Regions from separate parts of the Paenibacillus sp. PastF-3 genome, predicted to be linked through region 2. Evidence: predicted binding sites of a transcription regulator. Region 2 holds the regulator's gene; the other holds the start of a gene.
What was found. Region 2 encodes CtsR, which represses protease genes until heat stress. Its sites were predicted from a motif close to ATGGTCAATAAAGGTCAAACA; they were not measured.
Positions count from the first base shown of each region.

Region 1: a site for CtsR is predicted at 2,898-2,918, ahead of clpP (ATP-dependent Clp endopeptidase proteolytic subunit ClpP). Genes of this name have one in related genera too.

Region 1 covers NZ_JARXWM010000005.1:37,790-53,810, forward strand. Annotated here, with positions in the region: gene M2444_RS11950 (SIMPL domain-containing protein) at 1-148, shown strand, start outside; gene M2444_RS11955 (PdaC/SigV domain-containing protein) at 271-1,371, shown strand; gene M2444_RS11960 (GDSL-type esterase/lipase family protein) at 1,481-2,119, shown strand; gene clpP (ATP-dependent Clp endopeptidase proteolytic subunit ClpP) at 2,215-2,811, opposite strand; tRNA gene M2444_RS11970 (tRNA-Arg) at 3,005-3,079, opposite strand; gene M2444_RS11975 (sugar-binding transcriptional regulator) at 3,414-4,466, shown strand; gene gap (type I glyceraldehyde-3-phosphate dehydrogenase) at 4,569-5,579, shown strand; gene M2444_RS11985 (phosphoglycerate kinase) at 5,696-6,877, shown strand; gene tpiA (triose-phosphate isomerase) at 6,904-7,656, shown strand; gene gpmI (2,3-bisphosphoglycerate-independent phosphoglycerate mutase) at 7,658-9,202, shown strand; gene eno (phosphopyruvate hydratase) at 9,273-10,559, shown strand; gene secG (preprotein translocase subunit SecG) at 10,772-11,005, shown strand; gene rnr (ribonuclease R) at 11,349-14,222, shown strand; gene smpB (SsrA-binding protein SmpB) at 14,953-15,432, shown strand; RNA gene ssrA (transfer-messenger RNA) at 15,631-15,995, shown strand.
Region 2 covers NZ_JARXWM010000028.1:48,772-64,792, forward strand. Annotated here, with positions in the region: gene cysS (cysteine--tRNA ligase) at 1-903, opposite strand, end outside; gene cysE (serine O-acetyltransferase) at 953-1,645, opposite strand; gene gltX (glutamate--tRNA ligase) at 2,157-3,620, opposite strand; gene ispF (2-C-methyl-D-erythritol 2,4-cyclodiphosphate synthase) at 3,674-4,162, opposite strand; gene ispD (2-C-methyl-D-erythritol 4-phosphate cytidylyltransferase) at 4,159-4,857, opposite strand; gene M2444_RS31670 (PIN/TRAM domain-containing protein) at 4,953-6,041, opposite strand; gene pssA (CDP-diacylglycerol--serine O-phosphatidyltransferase) at 6,221-6,958, opposite strand; gene disA (DNA integrity scanning diadenylate cyclase DisA) at 7,023-8,099, opposite strand; gene radA (DNA repair protein RadA) at 8,114-9,481, opposite strand; gene clpC (ATP-dependent protease ATP-binding subunit ClpC) at 9,675-12,143, opposite strand; gene mcsB (protein-arginine kinase McsB) at 12,179-13,243, opposite strand; gene mcsA (protein-arginine kinase activator protein McsA) at 13,272-13,796, opposite strand; gene M2444_RS31705 (CtsR family transcriptional regulator) at 13,827-14,288, opposite strand; gene M2444_RS31710 (GNAT family N-acetyltransferase) at 14,675-15,847, opposite strand.

The DNA.
Region 1 (16,021 bases), on a different contig from region 2:
TCAAAATGATGGCGATATTACTCCAGTATATTTTGAACAAAATCTAAAAATGGATATGGCTGCAGCAGATGCTGGTGCAAGCACATCCGTACAACCGGGAGTAGTTAAAGTTACAACACAACTAAGCGTTATGTATGAATTGAAATAGTAGCCTACAAGATGAATACAGAGAGAAGAGGTAATCTTCCGCTTAATAGTGGGGGATGCCTCTTTTTTGTGTAAGCTCTCTGGGATTATGTTTAATTAATTGGAAAGGAGAGGGAAAACAAGATGATGAATATCTCAAAAGAAATCGTACGCAAATGGGGCATAGGTTTGATGTCGGCGGGGTTATTGCTTGGTGGAGGATTACTGCCTAGTGATACGGGTTATGCAGCGTCTGATCAGGCGAAGAGCAAGGCTAATGCTTCAAGTATAGTATTAAAGGCGAACGGGGTGATTTCGCAGCAGACAGGTATTGTGCAGGAAGGGAAGGTCTGGATCCCAATTACCTTTATGCGTGATGTGCTGGGATTACCTCTCACTTATGATAAAGAAGAAAATGCATACACGATTGGAAAAGGGACGGCTAAAGCCAAGTTAACGCTATCTAGTTTTGGTACTTCTATCTGGGTGAACAACTATTACATTCGGGAATATGAAGGAAAGCTAATAAACAATCGTCTCTATGTTCCATCCGGTCTCTTAAATGATTATTTGGGCTATAAAGTGGATTGGACTCTAGGCTCTAGTAAGCTGAACGTGATGAACAGACCACAGAACGCATTGACAGTAACCACTGAGACCTATGCTAAAGATCGAAAAGAGGCTTTAATCCAGCTTGATTATCCGAAAATTAGTGGACTGAGTCAATCCGCTGCGCAAAAGGCCATGAACGATACCTTGAAAGAAAGTGCCATGAGATTCGCCGCAGGGGCAGAGCAGGATATCTCCAATCGTTCTGGGTCAGAGCCCAAGTATACTTATGATATAGATTATGTAGTGACCTACAATCAGAATGGTGTGATTAGTTTGCTGATGTCACAGTATAGCGATACGGGCGGGGCTCATGGCATGACCAACCGGGAGGCGTTTACCTTTTCGCTCAAGGATGGCAAACGTCTATTGCTGGGCGATCTTTTTGGTGCTAACCCAAACTACAAAAAAACGTTAAATGCTAAGTTGAACAAGCTGGTAAAAGCGGAGGAAAGTTATTTGGGAGGATTCAACGGATTGAATACGGAAAAGTATTTTTATCTGAAGGATGATCAGGTCGTTCTGTTCTTCCAATTGTACGAATACACAGCATATGCTGCGGGGTTCCCCGAATACCCCTTTACTTTCAAAGAACTGTTGCCGGAAGGCGGTAGCCCATTTGCTGCTGTAAAATAAATAGAGAATTCGTAACCGCTAGTGCCACCACTGGACATCTCCCCCTTACCAGAATCACCTCGAATTCATATGCTAAATGGAGTAACTAGTTTATGAACGGGGGAGAGCTATGAGCTATCAATACACTGCAATTGGCGATTCCTTGACGACTGGATTTGGCGCTCTGCCAGGTAACGGTTTTGTACCGGTGTACCGTAGAATGGCGGAAGGGAGACTGCGTTCTAATGTAGCCTCTACGAATTTGGGCGTGAATGGATTGACTACTTCTGAACTGGAACAGCGGCTACGGGGGAGTGCAATGACTCGCGAAGCCATTCGAGCAGCCGACATTATCACGCTATCCATCGGTGGCAACGATTTAATTCATGCTGCAAAGGCTGCAGCTAGACAACCTGGGAATTTATCTAAAGAGCTGGGAAGATCACTGCAGGAATGCAAACAAAATTTCGCTGTCATTATGAGTATTCTCTTCCAATTGAAAGCGGGGGCACGTAGACCTTATATCATTCGAATTGTGGGATTGTATAATCCCTATCCTCAGGTAGTAGGCGCTACAGAGTGGGTGAAGCAGTTTAACCGCTATGCATCGCAGTATAGTAGCCGAGTAGTTGGATTTGCTTCTATTTATGGTGAGTTTGCAGGAAATGAGAGAGGCCTTTTATCGTTTGACCACTTACATCCTAATGGCCGAGGCTACCGTGTGATTGCTGAGAAACTCAATGCGCTTGGTTATGGTGGTTTGATTTAATTGAGATTCATTTGTAATGGGGGTCTGAAAAGCAAAGAGGCTGTGCACTAACCATCAAGTGGATAGTGTACAGCCTCTTTGTGTTGTTTTATAGCTTACACACCGCTAGGCAGTGTTTTCTCGATGACTTTATCAACGATACCGTAAGCTGCCGCGTCTGCAGCAGTCATGAAGTAATCACGATCTGTATCCTTCTCAATACGTTCCAGGGGTTGACCCGTACGTTCTGCAAGAATGCGATTCAGCTTATCGCGCAATTTGAGGATACGGCGAGCACGGATTTCGATATCCGTTGCTTGACCTTGAGCACCACCCAGAGGTTGGTGAATCATGATCTCACTGTTAGGAAGTGCGAAGCGTTTGCCTTTAGCACCAGCGTTAAGCAGGAAAGCTCCCATGGAAGCTGCCATACCGACACAGATGGTGGAAACGTCTGGCTTAATGTACTGCATTGTATCAAAAATAGCCATACCTGCAGTAATGGAACCACCAGGGCTATTCACATAAAGGTGAATGTCCTTCTCAGGATCTTCGGCAGCCAAGAACAGCATTTGTGCGATGATAGAATTGGCTACCACGTCATTAACCTCCGTTCCAAGGAAAATGATGCGGTCCTTCAGCAGGCGGGAATAGATGTCATAAGCGCGCTCACCGCGGTTGCTCTGTTCTACTACCATAGGAATATAACTCACGTGGAAAACCTCCTTGATATTGGTTCTTCAAATGTATTCATTTTTACTCTTGCCGTATTACCCACATGATAAACAAATTCAAACAAAAAGTCAAAGAAAGTCAAACTTATATTCAAAAAAAAGAGCCGACATGCGGCTCTTTGGTTAAGTAGTAGTATAGGCACTACTAAATTATGTACAAAAGTGAAATTAATGGCGCGCCCGCCAAGAATCGAACTTGGATCTCAGGCTTCGGAGGCCTACGTCATATCCATTGGACCACGGGCGCAACAAAAATGATTATAATATAATTCCTGAGCAATTGCAATGAATTTAATAATACAGAGCAGGACACTATGCTTTTTCTTAAAGGTAGACAAGCTTATATTCGTTTTCACTCAGAGATAGAATCTGGATAGTTAATGACAGGTTTTAGGTGCTTTAACTCTTTCCCAATCTTATAAATGTATAAGAAGACAAGCGCTTGAGAATTCTACTCTCGGAAGACTTGCACTTCGAGCAATATTTGGTTAGAATATGAGTGGGACTTAAAAAGTTTACCCGGGACATTTTGAGACCATGAACAAGGGAATAGAGGAAGACGAAGTTGCAGGAGTGAAAGCATGCGTAATTTATTAGATATCCAAAAGCAGCTTCTGCCTGATCTCATGGAAACCCTTAAGAGACGGTACACGATTCTTCATCAGATCATGCTGTCCGATATCATTGGACGCAGAACGCTTGCCGCTTCGCTTGATATGACTGAGCGGGTACTGCGTGCCGAGACGGATCTTCTGAAATCGCAAGGGCTCATTGAGATCGAGAGCGTTGGTATGCGCATTAGCGCTGCTGGGCGCAGACTGCTTGATTTGCTAGAGCCGGTCGTTAAGAGCCTGTTTGGTCTGGATGAGCTGGAAGAGAAAATTCGGGCAACATACGGTCTGGATAAAGTCATTGTGGTGCCGGGTGATTGTGAGTCATCACCATTCACCAAACGTGAGCTTGGCCGCGCAGGTGCAAAAGCGCTGCTCAGTGTCCTCCGTACAGATGATATTGTTGCTGTCACAGGTGGATCAACGCTTGCCGATATGGCTGATCAACTGACACCGCCGTTATCCCTTTCCTATAAGAACGCCTGGTTTGTTCCAGCGCGTGGCGGATTAGGAGAGAGTATGGAGATTCAAGCCAATACGATTGCCTCTACAATGGCAAAACGGGTTGGAGCGAATTACCGGTTGCTGCATGTCCCTGATTTACTTAGTGGGGATGCCTATCAGTCATTAGCACTTGATTCTAATATTGGAGAGATTGTACAAATCATCCGCAGTTCGCGTATTATTGTACATGGGATTGGGGATGCCATTGAAATGACTCGCCGCCGCAAGCTGGATGAGGCTACTGTCTCAGAAATCCAGGGTGAGGGAGCAGTGGCAGAATCCTTTGGATATTATTTTAATGAAGATGGTCAGGTTGTGCATACGATGCTTACGATGGGATTACGTCTAGAAGATATTGTTCGGACGGAAACTGTCATCGGTATTGCCGGAGGCAAGCCAAAGGCCAAAGCTATTCATGCCATGCTGCGTTTCGGGCAGGAGAATATTCTCGTCACGGACGAGGCTGCTGCTGTGGAAATAGGCAAGGAGATTGACAATCAGTTACAGATATCGTCGTAACTTACTAGAACATATATCTTGCATTATACTTAACATTGTTGTCATGACAGGCTTCACGGTCTGTTTTGAATAAATAAAACGAATTCTAGGAGGAACTATTCAATGAGTGTAAAAGTTGGAATTAACGGATTTGGACGTATTGGACGCCTTGCTTTCCGCCGTATTCAAAATGTAGAAGGTATCGAAGTGGTAGCAATCAACGACTTGACTGACGCTAAGATGCTTGCTCATTTGCTTAAATATGATACAACTCAAGGTAAATTCCAAGGTGATGTTGAAGTGCATGACGGCTTCTTCAAAGTCAATGGTAAAGAAGTTAAGGTTCTTGCTAACCGCAACCCTGAAGAATTGCCATGGGGCGACCTAGGCGTTGATATCGTACTTGAGTGCACAGGTTTCTTCACAACTAAAGAAGCAGCTGAAAAACACTTGAAAGGTGGAGCTAAGAAAGTAGTTATCTCCGCTCCAGCTACTGGCGACATGAAAACTGTCGTTTACAACGTTAACGATGACATTCTTGATGGTACTGAGACTGTTATTTCCGGCGCATCTTGCACTACTAACTGCCTAGCTCCAATGGCAAAAGTATTGAACGACAAGTTCGGTATCGTTGAAGGCTTGATGACTACAATTCACGCTTACACTGGCGACCAAAACACTTTGGATGCTCCACACGCTAAAGGTGACTTCAGACGTGCTCGTGCAGCAGCTGAGAACATCATCCCTAACACTACTGGTGCTGCTAAAGCAATCGGTCTGGTTATTCCAGAACTTAAAGGTAAATTGGATGGTGCAGCTCAACGTGTTCCAGTTGCAACTGGTTCCCTGACTGAGCTTGTAACTGTTCTTGATAAGAGCGTTACTGTTGAAGAAATCAACGCAGCTATGAAAGCAGCTTCCGATCCAGACACTTATGGTTACACTGAAGATGAAATCGTATCTTCCGACATCAAAGGTATGACTTTCGGATCCCTGTTCGATGCTACACAAACTAAAGTATTGACTGTTGGCGACAAACAACTGGTTAAAACGGTTGCTTGGTATGACAATGAAATGTCCTACACTGCACAATTGGTTCGTACTTTGGAGAAATTCGCTAAAATCGCTAAGTAATTGACTTGATATAAGCAACATCTATAGAGCGGAAACAGAAGTTCCTTGTTTCCGCTCTTTCTAAATGTATTTCTTGTTTCCTGCTAGAAACAATATGGGGTGTGGAGGAATTAATCATGAACAAAAAGAGCGTCCGTGATGTAGAAGTAAAGGGTAAACGCGTATTTGTACGCGTGGATTTCAACGTGCCTGTAGAAGACGGTAAAATTACTGATGATACTCGTATCCGCGAAACACTTCCAACTATTAAATATTTGATTGAGAACGGTGCAAAGATCATTCTTGCAAGTCACATGGGTCGTCCTAAAGGCCAATTCGTAGATTCCATGCGTTTGACTACTGCTGCTGAACGCCTGTCCGAGCTTCTTGGCAAACCAGTAGCTAAAGCTGACGAAGCTGTTGGTGAAGCTGTAAAAGCAAAAATTGCTGAGCTAGGAGAAGGCGACGTACTTGTACTTGAGAATGTTCGTTTCTACCCAGGCGAAGAGAAAAACGATCCTGAACTGGCTAAACAATTTGCTGAACTGGCTGATTTGTTCGTTAACGATGCGTTTGGTGCGGCTCACCGTGCTCATGCATCGACAGAAGGTATCGCTCATTTCCTACCAGCTGTATCCGGTCTTTTGATGGAGAAAGAATTGTCTGTTCTGGGTAAAGCTCTTTCTAACCCTGAGCGTCCTTTCACTGCAATCATCGGTGGTTCGAAAGTGAAGGACAAAATTGACGTGATCGACAACCTGCTGAATTTGGCAGACAATGTCTTGATCGGTGGCGGTCTGTCCTACACCTTTACCAAAGCATTGGGATTTGAAATCGGTATTTCCCTAGTGGACAACGATAAATTGGGAACTGCTCTTGAATTCATTGAGAAAGCCAAATCGCTTGGTAAGAACTTCTTGCTTCCAGTTGACGTCGTGGTAGCCGATAAATTCGGTGCGGATGCCAATACGCAAATCGTTCCTTTCAATGAAATCCCAGAAGGCTGGGAAGGTCTTGATATCGGACCGAAAACCCGTGAGCTTTATGCAGATGTGATCAAAAACTCCAAGCTAGTTGTCTGGAATGGACCTATGGGTGTATTTGAAATTGATAAATTCGCTGAAGGTACAATTGCAGTAGCAAAAGCTTGTGCAACTACTGAAGGTTATACTGTTATTGGTGGCGGAGATTCCGCAGCAGCAGCAGAGAAATTCCACCTGGCTGATCAAATGGATCATATTTCAACTGGTGGCGGTGCATCCCTTGAGTTCATGGAAGGCAAGGCGCTTCCTGGCGTAGAAGCACTGAACGATAAGTAAGACCCAAGAAGGAGGCAACTTAAGTCATGAGAACACCAATTATCGCAGGAAACTGGAAGATGTTCAAAACAGTTCCTGAAGCAGAAAGCTTTATTGCTGACATCAAAGGCAAAGCAGAAGTAGAAGGCGTTGAGACTGTAATCTGCGCTCCATTTACTAACCTGCCTGCACTTGTAGCAGCTGCAAAGGGTACAGACATCAAGATTGGCGCACAGAACCTGCACTTTGAAGATAACGGTGCTTACACTGGAGAAATCAGTGGTGTAATGCTTAGCGATCTCGGCGTAGACTATGTAATCATTGGTCACTCAGAGCGTCGTGCTTATTTTGGCGAAACAGATGAAATCGTGAATAAGAAAATGCATGCTGCATTCCGTCACGGTATCACTCCAATCGTATGTGTTGGCGAAAAGCTCGAAGAGCGTGAAGCTGATCAAACTAAAGCAGTATGTAAAGTACAAACTGAAGCTGCATTCCAAGGACTTAGTGCCGAGCAAGCAGCAAAAGTTGTCATTGCATACGAACCTATCTGGGCTATTGGCACAGGTAAATCATCCACTTCCCAAGATGCTAACGAAGTTATTGCTTACATCCGCAGTCTTGTAAAAGATTTGTATGATGCAGCAACAGCTGAAGCTGTTCGTATTCAATACGGCGGCAGCGTGAAGCCTGAGAATGTAACTGAGTACATGGGCCAAAGCGACATCGATGGTGCGCTTGTTGGCGGTGCCAGCTTGCAGCCTGCTTCCTTCGTTCAATTGGTTGAGGGGGCGAAGTAAGATGTCAGCTCCAAGACCTGTAGCTTTGATCATCATGGATGGTTTCGGTTTGCGTGGAACCTCTGAAGGTAACGCCGTTGCTCAAGCTAACAAACCTAACTATGACCGTTACTTGAAACAATATCCTAATACTACCCTTACTGCTTGTGGTGAAGCTGTTGGTCTTCCAGAAGGCCAAATGGGCAACTCTGAAGTAGGGCACTTAAATATTGGTGCAGGACGGATTGTATACCAGGATTTGACTCGTATCGATAAATCGATCCGTGAGGGCGAATTCTTCGATAATGAAACACTGGTAGCCGCAGTTAGAAATGCTAAGAACACAGGTAAAAAGCTTCATCTTTACGCGCTTGTATCCGACGGAGGGGTACATAGCCATATTAATCACCTGTTTGCTATGCTTGACCTGGCTAAGAAAGAAGATATGCACGAAGTGTATATCCACGCTTTCATGGATGGCCGGGACGTACCTCCAGATAGTGGTAAGAAGTTTGTTCAAGATCTGGTTGCTAAGATTGAAGAGGTTGGAGTAGGTACAATTGCTACGGTATCCGGGCGTTATTACGCAATGGACCGTGACAAACGTTGGGATCGTGTAGAAAAAGCCTATCGTGCTATGGTTTATGGCGAAGGACCGAAATACACGGATGCTCTGCAAGCTATCACTGCATCTTATTCAAATTCCGTGTTCGACGAATTCGTTGAACCTAGCGTAATTGTAGACAGTGAAGGCAAGCCGGTAACGGCAGTAGAGAGCGGCGATTCCGTCGTGTTCCTCAACTTCCGCCCTGACCGTGCTATTCAGTTGTCACAAGTGTTCACGAATCAAGATTTCCGTGGTTTCGAACGGGGTCCTTTGTTCCCGCAAGACTTGCACTTCGTATGCCTGACTACTTTCAGTGAAACGGTACAAGGTTATGTAGCCTATTCACCGAAGAACCTGGATAACACATTGGGTGAAGTACTTGTGCAACAAAACAAGAAGCAACTGCGCATCGCGGAAACTGAGAAATATCCGCACGTAACGTTCTTCTTCAGTGGTGGACGTGATGAGGAGCTTCCAGGAGAAACTCGTATCTTGATCAACTCTCCTAAAGTAGCAACCTATGATCTTCAACCTGAGATGAGTGCTTACGAAGTGGCTGCAGCCTGCGTAGCAGAAATTGAAGCGGAAAGACAGGATGCTATTATCCTTAACTTTGCAAACCCTGATATGGTTGGACACTCCGGAATGCTGGAGCCAACAATCAAGGCTGTAGAGGTAACTGATGAGTGTGTAGGTAAAGTAGTGGACGCAGTAGTTGCCAAGGGTGGCGTTGCGATCATTATTGCCGATCACGGTAATGCAGACATGGTGTTTGATGAGAACGGTCGTCCGTTCACAGCTCATACCACTAACCCGGTTCCGTTTATCCTTACGGATGAAAATGTTGTATTGCGCGATCGCGGTATCCTTGCCGATGTAGCACCAACCATTCTGGATCTGATGGGACTTCCGCAACCTGCGGAAATGACCGGTCAATCCATGATTGCTAGTCGCAAATAAGGAAACAATACCTAAGATTCAAGCTTTAACAATTAAAAACCAAAACATTGTTTAAAGGAGATTAACTAAAATGACTATTATTTCTGATGTATATGCTCGCGAAGTCCTTGACTCCCGCGGTAACCCAACTGTAGAGGTTGACGTTTATCTTGAATCCGGTGCTAAAGGCCGCGCTATCGTTCCTTCCGGCGCTTCCACTGGTGCTCATGAAGCTGTAGAGCTTCGTGATGGCGATAAATCCCGTTACATGGGTAAAGGCGTTCTTAAAGCTGTTGAGAACGTAAATGAAATCATTGCTCCAGAAGTTATCGGTATGGACGCTCTTGATCAAGTGGGCATCGACAAATTGATGATTACTTTGGACGGAACACATAACAAAGGTAAATTGGGCGCTAACGCAATCCTAGCAGTATCCATGGCCGTAGCTCGCGCAGCTGCAGCAGCATTGGATATTCCTTTGTATGTATACCTGGGCGGATTCAACGCTAAAACTCTTCCAGTACCAATGATGAACATCATCAATGGTGGTGAGCATGCGGATAACAACATCGATGTTCAAGAGTTCATGGTTCTTCCTGTAGGAGCTCCAAGCTTCAAAGAAGCTCTTCGTACAGGTGCTGAAATTTTCCACAACTTGAAATCCGTACTTCAATCCAAAGGCCTGAACACTGCTGTGGGTGACGAAGGTGGTTTCGCACCAAACCTTGGTTCGAATGAAGAAGCAATCACTACAATTATCGAAGCTATCGAAAAAGCTGGTTACAAACCAGGCGTTGACGTATTCTTGGGTATGGACGTTGCTTCCACTGAGTTCTACAAAGACGGTAAATACACACTTGCTGGCGAAGGTAAATCTTACACTTCCGCTGAGTATGTTGACCTTCTTGCTTCATGGGTTGAGAAATACCCAATCATCACAATCGAAGACGGTATGTCCGAAGACGACTGGGATGGTTGGAAATTGCTTACTGAAAAATTGGGAGACAAAGTTCAATTGGTTGGTGACGACTTGTTCGTTACAAACACTGAGCGTCTTGCAACAGGTATCGAAAAAGGTATCGGTAACTCCATCTTGGTTAAAGTTAACCAAATTGGTACATTGACTGAAACTTTCGATGCTATCGAAATGGCTAAACGTGCTGGTTACACAGCTGTTATCTCTCACCGTTCCGGCGAATCCGAAGATAGCACAATCGCTGACATCGCTGTTGCGACTAACGCTGGTCAAATCAAAACGGGTGCTCCTTCCCGTACAGACCGTGTTGCTAAATACAACCAATTGCTTCGCATTGAAGACGAGTTGGGTGAATTGGCTCAATACAACGGCCTGAAATCCTTCTACAACCTTAAAAGATAATCTGCTTTTATAGCAGAGTACGAAGACCCGCCATTATGGCGGGTCTTTTTTTGAATAGCTGTTTATCCTAATCTTTCAAGAAAAGCTACGACTTAACAGCCTAGGCTGTTGTATTAACGGCATTGCTATGATAAAATAAGAATACTGTTTATGTATCGTGATAACCTCAATTACCATAGATAGTGATGCTTAGGCGTAGGAGGTGGAAGTGAATGGATATCTTTTTGAAAGTTGTGCTCCTGATTTTTTCCGTCGGTCTTATTGCGGTCGTTCTTCTGCAAAAGGGGAAAAGCGCGGGTCTTTCCGGTGCCATCTCCGGCGGTGCTGAGCATCTCTTTGGTAAAACAAAAGCTCGTGGTATGGAACTTGTACTACAACGTGTAACTGTTGGACTTGCTGCAGGATTCTTCATTATGGCAATTCTAGCTGCTGTTTTCATTGATTAAAGTACCTACAGTAAGCCCTCGCTCTGTTCTGAATGGAATGGAGTGAAGGCTTTTTTGTTATAATTAAAAGGAGAAGCACCTGTTGGTGCTTTTCTTTTCATAGTAGTAAGAATAAAGAATTCGGTACGAAAAGCATCATAAAGAAGACTTTCTTTTTCGGTGGAGTGAAATTTTGTACTGCGTTTACCTTTGGATGACAGTAACAGGGATGCGCAGGATTGATTTCGTGTATACTAGGGTATGAAGTAGGTAAAGGTAAAATTTACTTGGCATTACTACAGAGCAGGACAAGACATACATATTTGCCAGCGGCTTGGAGCCGCGGAGGGTTGGGGTGACGAACATGATAACACAAGAAATATTACTCGATTTCATGCGGGAAACTGCATATAAACCAATGACTTATGAAGAGCTGGTGAGCCATTTTGCTCTAGAAGATAGCACAGGGTTTAAAAAGTTCGAGGAACTACTAATTGAATTAGAGCAGGACGGAAGAATTGTATTAACTCGAAATGCACGTTATGGCGTGCCGGAACGAATGGATTTACTGCGAGGCCGGTTACAGGCTCATGCGAAAGGCTTCGCTTTTCTTATCCCGGATGATCGTGATCATCCTGACGTATATATCCATGCGAATGATCTTAAGGGAGCTATGAATGGAGATATCGTTCTAATCCGTATTACTTCTAAAAGTCCGTCCGGCGGACGTATGGAAGGTGAAGTTGAACGTATTGTAAAACGAGGCGTATTGCAGACAGTTGGCGTATTTCAAAACTTGGAGACCTATGGTTTTGTGCTGCCTGATGATAAACGGATTAACCGTGATATTTTTATTCCAAAGCAATCCTTCATGGGAGCGGTAGACGGCCAAAAGGTCGTTGTGCGCATTGTTAATTATCCAGAAGGCCGATCAGCGGCAGAGGGTGAAATTATTGAGATCCTCGGACATAAGGATGATCCGGGAGTTGATATTCTATCTATCATCCGTAAACATCAGCTACCAGAGGCCTTTCCCGCTGAAGTGATGAACGAAGCGGACAACGCTCCGGACTCCATCACAGAAGAGGAAATTGCTGAGCAGGGACGTCGCGACTTGCGCGGACTAAACATTGTCACGATTGATGGTGAGGATGCTAAGGACCTGGATGATGCGGTTAATGTTCAGCGACTGGAGAACGGACACTACAAGCTAGGCGTGCATATTGCGGATGTAGGTTATTACGTACGTGAGAGCTCTGAGCTCGATAAAGAAGCCTATGATCGGGGCTGTAGTGTGTACTTGGTGGATCGGGTGATTCCGATGCTGCCTCATCGTTTGTCTAACGGGATTTGCAGTTTGAATCCACAGGTAGACCGCTTAACGATGTCCTGCGAGATGGAATTTAACGAACACATGAAGGTCGTGAAGCACGATGTCTTTACAAGTGTGATTCGCACCAAGGAAAGAATGACTTATTCCAATGTTCGCAAAATTTTGGAGGATGAAGATCCAGAATTGCTGGAGCGCTATAGTCCATTAATTGATGATTTCCGTCTCATGAAAGAATTGGCGATGAAGCTGCGTGATGCGCGGATGCGGCGGGGCGCGGTTGATTTTGACTTTGAAGAGAGCAAAATCATCGTAGATGAGAACGGCAAGGCTGTAGATATTGTGAAGCGTGAACGTTCTGTAGCTGAGCAAATTATCGAGGAATTTATGCTCGCGGCGAATGAAACAGTCGCGGAGCATTTTCACTGGTTGAAGGTTCCGTTCCTTTACCGGATTCACGAAGATCCAGATCCAGAGAAGCTGCAGAATTTTATGGCTTTTGCAGCTAATTTCGGATATCACGTGAAGGGACGTGGCAATTCGGTTCATCCACGTGCTTTGCAGGATCTGTTGGAGCAAATCCAAGGGACTAAAGAACAGACCGTTATTAGCACAATGATGTTGCGTTCCATGAAGCAGGCGAAATATGATGCGGAGAGCACAGGCCATTTCGGACTGGCTGCGGAATACTATTCCCACTTCACTTCGCCGATTCGCCGTTACCCCGATCTGGTCATTCACCGCGTAATGCGTGAAGTGATTGAGAATGGAGGGGCGCTGAGCCAGAAACGGCATGATTATTTGGCCGGCCGGATGCCGGATATTGCTCAGCAGTCCTCGGAGCGTGAGCGTGTAGCGGTAGAAGCAGAACGCGATACAGAGCAGCTGAAGAAAGCTGAATATATGCAGGATAAAGTAGGCGAGGAATTCGAGGCAATGGTCAGCAGTGTGACCAGCTTCGGGATGTTCATCGAGCTGGATAATACTGTCGAAGGCCTTATTCGTCTCAGCGCTATGAGCGACGATTATTATCACTTCGACGAAGCGCATATGGCGCTCATTGGCGAGCGCACATCGCGGGTGTTCCGCATTGGTGACGAGGTGAAGATTCGAGTCGCCAAGGTAAATATGGATGACCACACGATCGATTTCGAGTTGGTCGACATGAAGCCACGCGCGCCAGGTGAACATCGCGGCGGTGGCTTTGGAGGCGGCCGCGGTGGCAAGGGCGGCCGTGGGGCTGGCGGCTTCGGCAAGCCAGCCGCTGGGGGTAAAGCCGGCGGCGGCAAGGGCCGCGGCGGTAAAGGCAAGCCCGGCGCTGTTGTAGGCGCGGGCAAGAGCAAGCCGGGCGCTGGTGTGCGCGCCGGCGAAAGGCCGCGCGAAGCGGCCGGTGTTGCACCGGGCGGACGCGGAAAGCGGAAGCACGGGCGTGATACCGGCGAGGATGCGAGCCGGGTAGTGGCGGCGCCGGGCGGAAGCACCGGCGCAGAGCGCGGAGGCGAAGCCGGCAACGCAGGCGCGCCGCGTGAGCGCAGCGGCGGGCGAGGCCGCGGTGGTGATAACGGCGGTGCCGGTGGTGGACGCGGCATTAGCTTCGGCTTTGGCTCCGGCAAAGGCGGATATGGCGCTCCTGCGTCTGACTCTTCCGGCGGCGAAGTCCGCGGTCTGGACGGCAGCACGAAGTTCCGTAGCCGTGAGGACCGCGGTGGTAACTTTGGCGGTGGAGAAGGCCGTGGCGGTGCTCCAACAGGTAAAGGTCGCCGGAAAAAGAAGAACAAAAGCGGTGTGTTCATCGGTCAATCCGTGACACCGGGTAACGTTCAGACGTCTGATCAAGCCGCTTCTAAACGTAGTGACACTACAGGCAGCGCTCCAGACGGAGCTCCTCGTAAGAGAAAGAAGAAATAAATAACGTTATTGGACTGCGTTACGTAGCTCTATGACGCAAGATTAAGCACTGTCTCCTTTGAGGGGGCAGTGCTTTTTTAATTTTTTTTCGCTGCTCAAGTGTGAAATTCTCGTTTCTGAACGAGACTATTGGTTTCCATAAGTTGTTAAGTAATAGCCTGAAGAAGCTATGAGACAGCGTCATTTTGTGACTTTGACACTTGGATTGGAGCGAAGTAACCAGTGTTATAACGATGCTTATTTTTTGATTGCATAATGTGCAGTTAAAATTCCGGTGTTTCAGTAGAGATTGAGGTTAATTGCACTTTGTACAACTAAATCTGATCAGTATCTTCAAAACCGCATGTTTTCGAGTTTTTAACTGCAGAAAGTACAACTAAACAACCATCGAGCGTCTAAATATATTAAATAGATTTATAAAGTGCATTTATGTAGCTTTAGCGAAGCATCGGAGGGAAAGAGTGAATAGAAAAGGGTATGAGTGGACTGGGATGTGTGAATAAAGAAACACAAACGTATTTTTACAAACAAATGTAATTAAAGTTAACTATTGGGTAAACTTACTGACAACTAGTTGTCAAAATGGCCGAGAAAGGATTACCTGATCCTTCCTTGCGCACAATCGATTCCATTTGTTACAATATAGATCAGACGTTCGATGACTATGTCGTTTAAGATTAGAGAGACATGGTTACTTTAACTTATGAATATGATTCAAGGAGTGATTCTCATGGGTAAAAAAGCAGACGGGAAAGTACTTGCCCAGAACAAAAAAGCTTCCCATGATTATTTTATCGAGGATACTTATGAAGCTGGCTTGGTGCTGACAGGTACAGAGATCAAGTCGCTGCGTAATGGCCGCGCTAATATTGGAGATGCTTTTGCTACGATCCGTAACGGTGAGATTCACATTCACAACATGCATATCAGCCCGTTTGAACAAGGTAATCGTGCTAACCCTACGGACCCGACGCGTACTCGTAAATTGCTGATGCATAAGGAGCAAATTCATAAACTGCTGGGCTTGTCCAAGCGAGATGGATTTACGATTGTGCCACTCAAGGTTTATGTGCGAAATGGCTATGCGAAGCTGTTAATTGGTCTTGGTAAAGGTAAGAAAGAGTACGATAAACGTGACTCTGCTGCTAAGCGTGATGCTCAGCGTGATATCCAGCGTGTATTGCGTGAGAAGCAAAAGATCGCCAGATAATCTAGGAAGAATGGACGATTCAAATGAGTACCAGTTTCCACCTTCAATTCCTTTAACCCACGTGTTAAAGTATTGATAAATGTGATATACTGAGTAAGTAAGATTATTGCTTCGTTACAGACTTCTTCAAGAAGAAGCTGTGGATTGGATCTCTCTTGCTTGGAAGATCCGCTTGATCCGAAGCGCCCTTTTTAATGAGGGGCCGTTCTTGGATTCGACGGGGGTAGTTCGAGCATGAGTAGCGAGTAGTGGGGACGCGTCCGCTTCATCAACGCTAAAGCCTATTAAACGGCAAACAACAAAACAACTACGCTTTCGCAGCCTAAGAAACTGCGCGCGTGCTTCTACCCTGCATCGCCCATGTGACAGGGATAGGGGCTAACAAGTAGTGGGATACGCCGTCTGGTCTCCGCCTGGGGTCAACGGAAGAAGATAATCAGGCTGACCCAACGTATAGCCGGTTACGGGGCGATACTCGGGTGACATCAAAACTGTGACTACACTCGTAGAAGCTTATGTGCCGTTATCTTCGGACAGGGGTTCGACTCCCCTCGGCTCCATAAGAAAAACCCGCTGAATTAGCGGGTTT
Region 2 (16,021 bases):
CGGATTACGATAATGGGTCGATAGCATGAAATAACGAATAGTCCCAGCTTTAAATTGCCCACGGATATCTTTCACAAGCCAACCGTTACCCAATGATTTCGACATTTTTTCATCACCGATGTTAATAAATCCATTGTGCATCCAGTAATTAGAGAGTGGCTTACCCGTCAGAGCTTCTGTCTGAGCGCATTCGCATTCATGATGCGGGAACTGCAAATCTTGTCCACCCCCGTGGATGTCCATCGTATCCCCCAAGAACTCTCTTGCCATGGCCGAGCATTCAATATGCCAGCCAGGGCGTCCATTTCCCCATGGGCTCTGCCAGTACACTTCACCTGGTTTTGCTGCTTTCCACAGCACAAAGTCCTCAGGTTTCTCTTTCCGTGAGTCTACCTCCACGCGAATACCAAACTGTAATTCATCCAGATTCTGACGGGACAGTTTACCGTAGTCTTCAAATTTGGAAGTGCGGTAGTATACATCGCCACCACTCTCGTAGGCATACCCTTTTTCCTCAAGCTCTTTAATGAATTCAATGATCAGCTCCATGCTTTCTGTTACTCGCGGATTCAATGTTGCCGGCTTTACTCCAAGCCCTTCAAGATCCTCACGATAAGCATTAATGAAAATCTCAGCAACCTCTGCTACGGAAGTGTTCATTTCTTCTGCTTTACGTATCAGTTTATCATCTACATCTGTGAAGTTCGTAACATACCGTACCTCATTGCCGAGTTGCTCCAAATAATTCCGGACCATATCAAAGACAATAATAGGCCTAGCATTTCCGATATGCATATATCCGTAAACGGTTGGACCACATACATACATTTTCACCTTGCCCGACTCTTGAGGCACAAACTGCTCCTTGCTGCGTGTCATTGTGTTATAAATTTGTAAAGCCATCCTATTCCAACCCTTTCTTTTGTCCCGATTCCTTAAGTACCGGATATGCTTAAATTTCGTAATCACCAATGTACTGCTGAGTTTCGACTAGCCGCTGCGCGGTCTTTTGCTTATCTTCTCCGCCAAGCTTCTCTCTGATCTCTTCGATCTCTTTTTGTAGAAAGCGAAGTGAATCTACAAGCGGGTCTGGCATCTTGGTATGATCCAAGCGATCGGATACACGTTCACCGTTACGTTTTACTACACGGCCCGGATTTCCTACTACCGTACTATTATTTGGGACTTCACGCAGTACAACCGCATTCGAACCTATATTTGAATTGTCACCGATACGAAACGATCCTAATACCTTCGCACCAGAACCAATAACTACATTGTTGCCAACTGTGGGATGGCGCTTACCTTTTTCTTTCCCTGTCCCCCCGAGTGTAACCCCTTGATAGATAATAACATCATCACCGATTTCACAGGTTTCTCCAATAACAATCCCCATACCATGGTCGATAAACAGCCTATTTCCGATGACAGCTCCGGGATGGATTTCAACACCGGTCATAAATCTACTAAACTGTGAGACCATACGGGCCATTGTATACCAGCGGCGTTTGAAAAAAGAATGGGCAATCCGGTGACCCCAAATGGCGTGCAACCCTGCATATGTGAAGACAACCTCGAACCAGCTGCGGGCTGCGGGATCGTTATCAAATACCGCCCGAATGTCCGACTTAATATGCTTAAACATCACGGTTCCTCTCTTCTTGACTCCCCCATCTCCTGTTTACAGGTACACAAGGAAGGTATTGTCTCCAATCCATCATTCTTATCATACATATGCTGTGGGTGTTTGCTTGGTTTGTTATATTAGAAAAGATACCCCGAAACAAAAAAAGCCCCTGCAGCATAAAGCTGCAGAGACGTTTAACCGCGGTTCCACTCTGCTTGAACGAATCAAACAGACTGCTGTTGTTACCATCGGCAGAGTTCCTTCGTTCCACTTGGCATCATTAACGGCGATGTACCCGGCGCGATCTAACGAGCCTTTAGGATCGTTCAACCGTGCAGCTCACAGGCGCATGTTCTGCCCCGGACAAATGAATAACTCCCAGCCCGAAAGGGTATCCCTTTCTCGGTTATTCTCTCTGGCAATTGCCTTTATGGACGTACTTCTCCTGATCACAGCTATTATCATATGGTTCTATCTTAGCGTAAAAGCTAAGGGACTGACAAGAGGCTTAATGATAAGTAATACTACCTTAAGCTCCTTTAATTTGTGATTTCAAACGTTCGATGACACGGTTTTGGCCGAGCAAAGCAATCGTTATATTAAGATCACGTCCGTGCGTTTGTCCGGTTAAAGCCACACGTATCGGCATAAAGAGCGCTTTGCCTTTGTGCCCTGTTTCTTTCTGCACTTCCTTGATCAGTACAGCCATATTACTAGCGCTGAAATCCTGACAAGCTTCAACCTTAGCTAGAAAAGCAGACAAAACTTCAGGCACTTGGCTTTCCGCCAGAACCTGCGCCGCTTCTGTTTCTAACTCCAGATGGCTGCGGAAGAATAGTTCAGATAGCTCTACGATATCGGAGGCAGAGGTCATCTGCTCTTGATACAGTGCTACAAGGCTTTCTGCCCATGCCTGCTGCTCATCATTCAGCTCAGCCGGTATTTTTCCCGCTTTTTGCAGATGTGGAATCGCTAATGCCGAGATCCGTTTAGGATCAGCATGCTTAATATAGTGATTATTTAGATGCGCCAGCTTGTGCTTATCGAATACAGCCGGACTTTTGGACAAACGGTCCGCATCAAAAATAGAAATAAGTTCTTCTTTACTGAAGATCTCCTCTTCTCCCTCTGGCGACCAGCCCAGTAGAGAAATGAAGTTAACCAAAGCCTCAGGCAAGTAACCCAATTCATCATATTGCTCAATAAATGTAATTACAGATTGATCCCGCTTGCTAAGTTTCTTATGGTTTTCACCGACAATCAGTGTCATATGACCAAATATTGGGGGTTTCCAACCAAGAGCCTCATAGATCATAAGCTGACGTGGTGTGTTGGAAATATGATCTTCCCCACGTAGTACATGGGTGATAGCCATCAAATAATCATCAACAGCTACCGCAAAGTTATAGGTCGGAATTCCGTCCTTCTTCACGATAACAAAATCACCCATTTCTTTCGTATCAAAAGAAATAGTACCTTTTACGATATCATCGAACGTGTACGTACGATCTTCTGGTACACGGAAGCGAATGCTAGCTACTCGTCCCTCAGCTTCAAACGCAAGGCGTTGTTCTTCCGTCAAATCACGGTGTTTGCCGGAATATCGAGGGGTTTCTCCACGTGCAGTCTGTTCTTCACGTTCTGCTTCCAGTTCTTCCTCTGTGCAGTAGCAGCGGTAAGCCAAACCTTTATCCAGCAAATCCTGCCAATATACACGATATAGGTCAAGACGTTCAGTCTGGCGGTAAGGTCCGTAATCTCCGCCAACATCAACACTCTCATCCCAATCTATGCCTAGCCATTTCAAATACTTAAGCTGGCTCTCTTCGCCGCCTGCGACATTGCGCTTCACGTCTGTATCTTCAATTCTGATGATGAACTTACCGCCTTGATTACGGGCGAACAGATAGTTAAACAGCGCCGTTCTGGCGTTACCTATATGTAAATGTCCCGTAGGGCTCGGTGCATAACGCACCCGGACTTGATCCGTCATTATATTCCCTCCGCTTCATATGGTTAAAACTTAGATTTGCTACTTAGACCGTCTCAAGATGATATCACATCTTGGAGTAGACAGACAATAGATTGTGCGGCAATTCCTTCGCCACGACCGGCAAAACCAAGCTGTTCAGTAGTCGTAGCTTTAACGTTCACCTTGGACGGGTCCGCGTGAAGCGCACGAGCGATAATCTCCGTCATTTGTGGAATGTACGGCGCCATCTTTGGTTTTTGGGCAATAATCGTTGAATCGATATTCCCAAGCTTGTACCCTCGCTCTCTAGCAAGTGCCCACACTTGTTCTAATAATTTCAAGCTATCCGCGTCCTTAAACGCTGGATCTGTGTCCGGAAAATGTCTGCCAATATCACCAAGTCCTAGTGCGCCTAGTATCGCGTCACTTACTGCGTGCAGCAGAACATCAGCATCGGAATGTCCTACTAATCCTTTTTCATAAGGAATCGTAACGCCTCCAATAATACAAGGCCTTCCCTCAACCAGTTGATGTACATCAAATCCTTGTCCTACAGCGATCATGATTGTCCCTCTCCCCTGTTTCTTTCTGTGAATTCTGCAAAATCCAAATCATCTGGCGTCGTAATCTTAATATTTCTGTAGCTTCCCTCTACCACAGAAACCGGAATACCAGCACGCTCTGCCAAGCTGGAATCATCAGTACCTAGAAATCCATCCCGCTCCGCGGCCGCATAGGCATCCAGCAATTCAGAAAGACGAAAAGTCTGCGGGGTTTGAATCGCCCACAGACTTCGCCGATCCGGCGTAGACAGTACTCTACCTTCGTTATCTACCTGTTTGATCGTATCTTTGACGGGTACAGCAAGAACTGAAGCGCCGATCTGCTTCGCTCGCTCATAACATGCCTCAATTTCATTCGGCTGCACAAACGGACGAACACCATCATGTACCATTACCCACTGTGTCGTAAGTTTCAACAATCCTTTATGTACGGAATGCTGACGCTCAGATCCACCAGCCACTATAGCCTTAACCTTGTCCAGCTTATAGAGCTGTATCCATTCCCGGCAACGCTCAATATCTTCCTTACCGGTTACGAGCACGATTTCGGAAATCAAGTCATGCTGCTGAAATACTTCCAGCGTATGAACGATTACTGGTTTACCCTGTAGTAACAGATATTGCTTGCTCTCTACAGTCCCCATTCGCGTTCCTCTGCCTGCCGCCACAATGACGACGCCCACACTGTTTGACATTACTCAGGCTCCTGTCTTTCACGTATATTCCCATCATAACGTGTTTGGCGGGCATTTCCAACCCATAGGACATTTGCCGTGCACTTTATCTACGCCTATTGTGCTTTTTCCAGCAGCTTTGGCTTCGCAAATATCATCCGTCCAGCTGAAGTTTGAAGCACACTCGTGACGAGAACCTCCATCGTGGTTCCGATGTATTCCCGTCCGCCTTCCACAACGATCATTGTTCCATCGTCTAAATAGGCTACCCCTTGTCCATGCTCTTTGCCATCCTTAATGACCTGAACTACGATTTCCTCACCAGGTAACACTACGGGCTTCACGGCATTCGCAAGATCATTAATATTCAGGACTGAGACTCCCTGTAATTCGCAAACCTTATTCAAGTTGAAGTCATTAGTAACTACTTTACCTCGCAGTACCTTCGCTAACTTCACCAGCTTACTATCCACCTCAGAAATTTCTTCAAAATCTCCCTCATAGATTAACACCTTCACATCGAGCTCTTTTTGGATTTTATTGAGTATATCAAGTCCCCGCCGTCCACGATTCCGTTTCAAAAGATCCGAAGAATCTGCGATGTGCTGGAGCTCCTCAAGTACGAATTCCGGTATGACAATCGTTCCTTCAATAAATCCAGTTTTGCAAATATCAGCGATCCGACCATCAATAATAACGCTTGTATCGAGGATTTTATGTTCCTCCAGCCCACGACCTTCCGGCTCAGCCGCTTGCCCCCAGCGTCCAGTTGTCCAAAGTGCAGCTAGTTCCTCTTTTTTCTCCAGACCGATCCGCAGCCCCATATATCCAAAAGCTAACGTAACGGGTACCTGCAGCAACTGCCCAGCTTTTCCAAGCCAAATCATTGCAGGATATAACAGAAGAGATAGCAAAAGCCCCCCTGTAAGCCCAGCTGCACCTGCAGCTAATTCATTCATTGGTATACGCGAACAGTACAGAACCGCCTCCCGCAGTTTTGAACCTCCCCATTCCGCGCATAAAGACCCCGCAAACAAAAAAATAATGGCACCCAGCACCGTAAACAAAATGCTTCCCTCTACAGGTAAACTTTCACTCAGCTTTTCCATCCCCTTAGGGAATCCTCTTTCAAGCGCATGGTATAGCGAAAAACCAGACCAAGCACCACATATTAAAGCAAAAGACAATATCACTTTTTTCCACATAACCTAACGCACCTCCTTTTTATTCATCCTTGAATGATCAATACCTCACCAGTATGTTCCAATTTTCAAGACGATAAACTTGGGATAGCGCTGGAATTGCAAAAAGGCTTTGCCATCCCCTAAGGACGACAAAGCCTCTAGCTATAATTATATTAGTTCAACCTTACTACAAGACCGCTTTAACCGTTCTTCGAGTGATACACTTTATCTTCAGAACGTCTTCTACGACGGTGACGGCGTCTGGCTGTCAATCGATCAATGTTTTGTTTAAAACCATATAACGCGTAAATCCCAAGTAAGACGAAGATTAGCTTAGCAATTTGTTCAGGGAACACAACAGCAACAGCCACCGCAACAACAATGACTACTGGCGCTCCGACAACCACTTTTTTAGGTAATCCAACCTTCTTAAAATTAGGATATTTAACAGTGCTGACCATCAAATATGATAAAAGCAATGTAGCCACGATCATAAATGGAGCGGAAACATCTTTATTAAAAAGAGCTAATGTGGCAAGTACACCACCAGCAGCAGGAATTGGCAATCCGATGAAATAACCAGGAACTCCTGGATGAACATTAAAGCGAGCTAGGCGCAATGCACCAAACACCGGGAAAATTGCAGTTATTGTCCAGGCTAATGCAGAATTTAAATCATGCAGGCTTGAGACGTACATAATAACAGCAGGTGCTACTCCAAAAGAAACGACATCAGACAAAGAGTCCAGTTCCTTACCAAATTCACTCTCACATTTAAGTGCACGAGCAACTCGGCCATCTAATCCGTCTAACAGCATAGCAATAATAACCATGATAGCGGCCATGCTAACTTTACCGTCAAACGCCATCATGATACCAAACATTCCGAGCATCAAGTTACCTATGGTAAAAAGACTCGGAATTGATTTTTGTATCATTTCTTCACCTCAATTTTCTCACATTGGCCTTAAACAGCTCCAATATTACGTGATTGTATGTTATTTACATTTGCCTGTCAATAAGAACTTGCTTCTGTAAACGTTTGAGCCCATCCTGAATATTACGAGCCCGCACCTCCCCAATTCCGTCCACTTCATCCAGTTCAGCTATGCTTGCAGACATCAAATTAGGCAGCATTTCAAACCGCTCCACCAGATTATGAATGATCACATTTGGAAGCCGCGGAATCTTATTAAGCAGGCGATATCCACGCGGAGTAACCACCTCTTCAGAAGAAATTGCCGTAGAAGAGTAGCCCAACAATCGAGCAATATGGTTGTCATCCATTAGGTCATCATCACTAATACGTTTGAGACCGGCAATAATTTCACGAATTTTATCTTCTTGCTCTTCCTTAGCATAGTCTCTGTATAGGAGCCATGCTTCTTCCTCTGTATTTCCAACCAGTTCTTCCATCTGCATGCTGATTAAGCGCCCTTCGTTGCCTAGTTCATTTATATATCGTTTAATCTCCATTTTTATGCGTAAAACCATCTCTACCCGCTGAATCACTCCGACCACTTCGGCCACGGTTACGATTCCCTCATACTCCGAAGCAGACAAATTCGTCAGTCCTTGTGTAAGAACCGCTTTGTACTTTTCGAGGGTCTGAATCGCTTGATTAGCTTTAGCCAAGATAGCTCCGATTTCTTTTAACGCATACCGAATGGAACCTTGATACAGGGTAATGATATTGCGGCGCTGTGAAATAGAAACCACCAGTTTACCTGTTTGCTTCGCTACGCGCTCGGCGGTCCGGTGACGAATGCCTGTCTCGATGGAAGAGATGGACGAATCCGGAATTAGCTGTGTATTTGCATACAAAATGCGTTTCAAATCCTCACTAAGAATAATGGCACCGTCCATTTTGGCAAGCTCATATAAATAATTGGGCGAAAAATCGCAGTTAATGGAGAATCCCCCATCCACTACCTCCATCACCTCAGGACTATATCCAACGACGATTAGTGCTCCCGTCTTAGCGCGCAGCACATTCTCAAGACCTTCCCGAAAGGGTGTCCCCGGTGCTGCCAGTCTGAGCAGATCATTCATATTCTCTAATTGGTTATATTCTTTCATAATCCCTGTGCCCCCTAATCTAACGCGACCGATAGTGCATCTGCTACGGTACTGACGCCAATAATCTGGATATCTTGCGGGTGCTTCCAGCCTTTCAAACTTTTCTCTGGCATGATCACCCGCCGGAAGCCTAGCTTCGCGGCCTCCTTCACACGCATTTCCGCGCGCGAAACACCTCTTACTTCACCTGTAAGTCCTACTTCACCGAAGAAAACATCGTAAGGTTTTGTTGAAATATCACGAAAGCTGGAAGCGATACTAATAGCTACTGCTAAATCAATCGCCGGTTCATCCAGCTTTACTCCTCCAGCTACATTAAGGTAAGCATCCTGATTTTGCAGGAACATACCCATCCGCTTCTCCAGTACAGCGATAATGAGTGCCATCCGCTGGTGATCCATACCTGTGCACATCCGGCGAGGGGAGGGGAAATGAGTGGCAGCGACAAGAGCCTGAAGCTCAACAAGCACCGGTCTAGTCCCTTCCATACTGGCCACAACTGTAGATCCGGCTACGCCGAGTGGACGCTCCGACAAAAAGAGCTCTGATGGATTTTCTACTTCGGTTAGACCCACTTCACCCATTTCGAAAATGCCGATTTCATTCGTTGAACCGAAGCGGTTCTTTACAGCCCGCAGGAGTCTATACGTATGATGCCGCTCTCCCTCAAAATACAGCACACAATCCACCATATGTTCAAGCATCCGTGGGCCTGCAATAGCGCCTTCCTTAGTGACATGCCCAACGAGAACTGTAGCAATTCCCCGAATCTTAGCGATACGCATAAATCTTGTCGTACATTCCCGAACCTGGGTCACACTGCCTGGCGCACTAGTTACTTCTGGCATAAATACAGTCTGAATCGAATCGATAACAAGAAATTGCGGCTGAATTTGTTCAATCGCTTCTTCTATGCTTTCCATATTCGTCTCACATAGTACATATAGCTCAGCTGACAACGCCCCGAGGCGATCCGCACGCAGCTTAGTTTGCCTTACCGATTCTTCGCCCGAAATGTACAGTACTCGCAATCCCTGAGTTGTCAGAGCATGCGACGTCTGTAATAAGAGCGTAGATTTACCGATTCCTGGGTCTCCCCCTACTAGTACCAGCGATCCTGGCACGATCCCCCCACCGAGAACACGGTTAAGCTCACCTATACCTGTCATTATGCGCGGTTCCTTGTCACTTTCTATACTTATGATCGATTGTGCCTTTTCTTTACTATGAAAAATAGGGGCATTCATTCCCTGTGTTTTGACTACGCTTTCTGTTTCCTCCACCATGGAGTTCCAAGCTTGGCACCCGGGACATTTTCCGAACCATTTTGGTGATTCGTATCCACAGTCGGTGCAGAAAAATTTAGTTTTTGGTTTAGCCATTTGTTCTCCTTACGGTTCCGAACTTTTAAATTGCGGATATTTTCTTCTAATGAAAGTTTACCATTTCTGCCCCTTTAACGAAAGGTCATTCGGAATTTGTACTAAATGTATATTTTTAAGTGATAAATTTATATTAAAAAAGCTTCCGCCCCTCTATAAACTGAGGAGCGGAAGCTTTTTTTATTCCATTTTTTTATTCGGATTCTACTTCTTTTTCAAGCAATGGCGCTACAGGAGCATCCACTTTATTCACTACAAGTTCTCCGCCAACTTCATCAATGTTGAGCGAATCACCCTTTTGGATATTTCCTCGGAGCAATTCCTCGGAAAGACGGTCTTCAATATGCTTCTGAATCGCACGACGCAATGGACGTGCACCAAAGGCTGGGTCGTAGCCTTCCTTAGCCAGGAAAGCCTTCGCCGCATCCGTGAGTACGAAATCAACATCATATTCACGCAGTCGCTTGCGCAGCTCATCAGACATCAACGTAACGATTTCAGCAATATGCTTCTCATCAAGGGAGTGGAAGACGATGATTTCGTCAATCCGGTTCAAGAACTCTGGACGGAAGCTCTTCTTCAGCTCTTCCATAACCTTGCCCTTCATATTACCGTATTCTGCTCCAGCATCTTGCACAGCTGTGAATCCAAGTGTCGAATTCTTCTTGATCGCTTGTGCGCCTACGTTAGAAGTCAGAATAATTAATGTATTACGGAAATCGACTACCCGTCCTTTAGAGTCAGTTAATCGACCATCTTCAAGTACTTGCAGCAAAATGTTGAATACTTCTGGGTGCGCTTTTTCAATTTCATCAAGCAGCACTACAGAATAAGGTTTACGGCGTACCTTCTCGGTTAATTGGCCGCCTTCTTCATAGCCAACATATCCAGGAGGAGCTCCGACTAAGCGGGACGTGGAGTGCTTCTCCATGTATTCCGACATATCAATACGGATGACCGCATTCTCATCGCCGAACATGGCTTCAGCCAATGCACGAGCCAACTCAGTTTTACCTACACCTGTAGGACCGAGGAAGATAAAAGAACCCATTGGGCGTTTCGGATCTTTAAGACCCGCACGCGCACGGCGCAGTGCCCGGCTAACTGCCTTAACAGCTTCGTCCTGACCGATCACTCGTTCATGCAGTAAAGCCTCCATGTTAAGTAGACGGTCGGTCTCCTCTTCCTTCAGCTTGCTTACAGGTATACCCGTCCAGCTAGCTACAACCTGTGCAATGTCTTCAGGTGTAACCTCTGAATCCGTGCGACCCTGTTTTTCTTTCCATTGATTCTTTGTCGTATCGAGTTCTTCACGGATTTTTTGCTCTGTATCACGCAAGGCCGCCGCTTTTTCAAACTCTTGACTCTGCACTGCGGAATCCTTCTCCTTGCGGATATCATCCAAGCGCATTTCAAGTTCCTTCAGATTTGGCGGGATGGTGTAAGAATGAAGCCTTACTTTAGATCCTGCTTCATCGATAAGGTCAATCGCTTTATCTGGCAAGAAACGGTCCGGGATGTAACGGTCGGACAACTTCACTGCTTCCACAATAGCTTCATCCGTAATCTTCACACGGTGATGCGCTTCATAACGATCGCGAAGTCCGAAAAGAATTTGGACCGCTTCCTCAGGAGACGGCTGATCCACCGTGATCGGTTGGAAACGTCGCTCGAGTGCTGCATCTTTTTCAATATATTTACGATATTCGTCAAGCGTAGTCGCACCAATGCACTGAAGTTCTCCACGGGCTAACGCCGGTTTCAGAATGTTAGATGCGTCAATGGCTCCTTCCGCGCCACCAGCACCGATTAGCGTATGAAGCTCATCGATAAAGAGCACGATATTACCTGCTTGGCGAATCTCATCCATAATTTTCTTGAGGCGGTCTTCAAACTCACCGCGATATTTTGTTCCAGCCACTACTGAGCCCATGTCGAGCGTCATGACGCGTTTGTCGCGAAGTGTTTCTGGGATTTCATTATTGATAATCTTTTGTGCAAGTCCTTCAGCGATAGCTGTTTTACCAACACCAGGTTCACCGATCAGTACCGGGTTATTCTTAGTCCGGCGACTCAGTACCTGAATAACACGTTCAATTTCCTTACTACGGCCGATAACTGGGTCTAGATTGCCTTCCTTAGCATAAGCGGTCAAATCGCGCGCAAGACCATCTAGGGTCGGTGTGCTGACGTTAGCCGGAGTCCCGCTATGACTAGAGGCAGCCTCGCTGCTTCCCAGAAGCTGAAGCACTTGTTGACGAGCTTTGTTCAAGCTGATGCCGAGGTTATTAAGCACACGAGCCGCGACACCTTCCCCTTCACGGATAAGTCCAAGCAAAATATGCTCAGTGCCAACATACGTATGACCCAATTTGCGGGCTTCGTCCATCGACAGCTCAATCACTTTTTTAGCGCGAGGAGTATAAGCAATGTTCGTAGGCTGTTCTTGACCTCTGCCAATCAATGTCTCCACTTCGTCCTGGATTTTTTCAAGACCTAGCCCTAAAGCTATTAATGCCTTAGCAGCAATGCCGTCTCCTTCACGAATAAGTCCGAGCAAAATATGTTCTGTACCAATATTGTTGTGTCCTAAACGAACAGCTTCTTCCTGCGCCAGCGCTAGCACTTTTTGTGCGCGTTCCGTAAATCTTCCAAACATCATATCTCCTGCACCTCCATGAATAGTAAATATCTATATTAATGTTGTGTTCCCAATGTCTCTCGAAGCAGTTTTGCCCGATACATATCTCGTTCAGTGGCGTTCAGCTCATCGCCGAACATCTTCTGCAGAAATCCTGGCTGTGTCTTAACGTTAAGTTCATTAAGCACTGAAATCGAAAGGCCTTCCAGAATGCCAAGGTCAACTCCAAGTCTCACATCAGACAGGCGTTGAGCAGATTCTTTAAGCTCCATAAGAGCTGCATAACATAAAATTCCGTAAGAACGCTTCACTCGGTCTGTTATTCTCAAGGCGGAATCAACAAGCAACCGTTCACGTGCATTTCGCTCATGCTCTATAATCTGGGTAACTACACTGTGAAGATTCTCTATAATTTCACTTTCCGTTTGACCGAGAGTGATCTGATTAGAAATTTGAAAGATGTTCCCTACTGCTTCGCTACCCTCACCGTAAATTCCTCTTACAGTCAATCCCACTTGGTTCACTGCAGACAATATGCGGTTGATCTGATGAGTCATTACAAGCGCTGGCAGATGCAGCATTACCGAGGCACGAAGCCCAGTACCCACATTGGTGGGACAACTAGTCAAATATCCCCTTTTATCATCAAAAGCGTAATTGACAGCTGCCTCGAATATATCATCAATCGCCGTCGCACGTTCCCATGCTTCTCTGACCTGAAGACCAGGAAACAGACATTGGATTCGCAGATGGTCCTCTTCGTTAATCATGATGCTGACCGACTCATCTTCATTTAATAAAACAGCCGCACTGCGCGAATCATTAGCCAAGTTAGGACTGATTAGATGCTTCTCAACCAGTACCTTTTTGTCCAGTTCATTCACTTCATCAAGCTTTAGGAGTTGAAAAGATCCGAAATCTGCAGCTGCTTCCTCATGAAACACAGGAGCCAGTAGCTCTAATACTTCTTCCGATTGCTCTAAGGAAGCCAGCATTGGGAACGGAAGATGCTCTAGATTACGGGCAATACGCATACGACTGCTAATTACAATCTCGGAGTGACTACCTCCAGAACGCATCCAATCACTAAGCGCTTGTTCAGTAAATCGGAGACTTGACATGTCATATCCCCCCTATATATCAAAGACTTTACTCTTGTGCTATTTCTTTTTCAAGTTTACGAATCTGATCTCGCAGCTCCGCTGCTTTCTCGAATTCCTCTTGTGTAATACTTTGCTGTAATTCCTGCTTGAGTTCATCAATTTGGCGTCTAAATACAATCTGAGCTCCTGCACGTTTCGGAATCTTACCTACATGTGAAGTACTGCCATGCACTCGCTTAAAAAGCGGGTCCAGTGCACTGTTAAAATACTCATAACAGGAGCTACAGCCAAAACGGCCTAATTTGCTAAACTGGGAGTACGTCATCCCACAATTCTCACACTGCAGACTCTGCGTAGTCTTCGTTGCAGCCGACTTCTCCTTGCCGGCACCTTCAAGATCAAGCAGACCTGAGAGCAGACTGTGGATAGAGAATCCTCCAGCCGTTCCGGGAATGAGTTCACCCTTCTCCCGTGCACAGCTCTCGCAGATATGAAACTCTGTCTTCTCTCCATTCACGATCTTAGTGAAGTGGAGTGTTGCCGGCTTGACGCCACATTCCTGGCATTGCATAAGCGAAAGCCCCTCCCTTATGGTTGACAATTATTTGCCTAACAAAGAGATTAACATCGCCTTCATAATCTTGGCACGAATCTCATCCCGGTATGGAATCTTAACCGTTAGGCATTCCCGAGAAACAGCAGCGCGCATAAGGCACGCTTCACGCTTACTTAGAAAACCAGCTTCCTCCAGCTGATAAATCAGCCCTTCAGCAGCGTTCTGATCAATCCCGCCACCTATAGTATGGTTTAAATGGGCATGCAGTGCCACGTTTGGTGGTAATTCAAAACGTTGAATACGAATATATCCCCCGCCACCCCGCTTACTTTCCACCACATAACCTTTTTCCAGAGTAAAGCGTGTACTGATGACATAATTGATCTGTGACGGTACGCATGAGAACTGGTCCGCCAGGTCATTTCGCTGGATTTCCACCGTACCTTCGGGACTTTCATGCAAAATATTCTTCAGATATTGTTCGATAATATCAGAGATATTGCGCATCACTCATCCTCCAGTGCTTGAATCTTTATAATACCGATTGCAACTTGCATTCATAATGACAATGGTCTTTAATTGAACTTAAACATTTGTGGATAATCCCACGCGTTCAAAGGATCGGATCGCTGTCATTAAGCTTCGTTGACTTTGACTTTCTTTGACTTTTTAATATTATAACATATTCTGTGCTAATTCCAAGTGGATTCTCTTATTTTTCACTTTTTTCAGCGAATGTATTCGGAAATAAAGAACTCTCCCAACTTCTTTCGAAGGGGAGAGCCTAATTTTTGTCAAGAATAAACGTCTTCGTTGTCCTTATTAGGACAATAAGCGTTTATGCGAGAAATATAACGATAATGTATAGCGTTGAACTTATGCTTTCTTATATTTTAAAAATGATCAAATAAAGCTGTCTGTGCTTGTGGAATAATTTCTTCAAACCATTCCACTGCTGCTGCGTGGCCAGAGACACTTCCATAACGAGCCATCTCTGTTGGTCGTTTGTATCCAAGCATCAAGGCCGTCAATGTGCCTATATCACAGTTTAAGTCTGCTTCCGCCCGTTCCCCTTCCACTCGTGTCAAAGTAGCCGATCCCTCATTAGAGATGTTCCATGCCCACAATCCATCATTCCAAGGTGCATACTTATCTTCGATATATATAAGCTGCTTCTTTTGACTACTGTTTCCTCTGAAGGCGTATGTTTCAATGAATGACTTGACATTAACAATCCGCCCCATAAAATAAGGATAATTCTCTTGTTCTATACGTGGATCTGGCAGCAAGAAAGGTAACATGTCATCCGAAGGCACCAGCTTTAAGGATGCACCGGTCACCATCGAATCATGGTTCGCAAGAAATGTCCACAGCCCCTGCCGAGCTTGTTCATTCAAAAAAACAAATTCATCAATGACCAGTTCTCTGTTCTCTATCTTATACAGCACATATCCCTCTGGTTCACCACTCTTGGAGTAAAATACTGCACTCTTTCCTTCATCTTCTAGAACAGAGTTCTCCCACCAGTCCAAATCGCGCTTAAGTGTCCCGTTATAACTGACAGCGAATCGATTGTATAGGCTATCCAATACTTCGATATCTTTGATGTCCCGTTTAACCTTGCCCTCAACTTCAACCTTTTTGGGAAACTTCGCTACTGGAATAGAGTATTTCTTATATTCACAATAAACCTCCCAGCCAAATTTACGATAAAACGGAATCAGGAACGGGTGTAGAAAAGAGAGCGTTTGACCTGCCTCATTCATCGTATGCAGCGCATGAGACAAAAGATTTGCCACATGCCCTTGTCTGCGGTTCTCTGGCCATGTAGCTACTCCTGCTATACCACCCATAGGTACCACTCTGCCCTGTATGTAGACTTGGAGAGGAATAATCGTCAATTTAGCTTCCAATGTTCCATCCTCAAAAGCACCCCATACCTGTTCAGCCTTGAATCTTTCCTTTGCACTTGCCCTTTTTTCACTAGGAAGCTTGTACTGAAAAGCATATTCTGACAAGTTCATGCTCGCATCAAATTCTTCTGAACGTAACTGTCTTATTACCACAAACTCACCTCATCCTTTATAAAATTACTTTTAGGATAAGTATAACAAGAGCGTCAATTGTGCGCTAATCTATTGCATTATTTATAACTTTATTTTCAGTTATCCACAGCTCTATGCAGGTTTAAAAATAGTCTTGAAATCTTGTCCTATCCAAGTTAAAATAGTTATCCACTT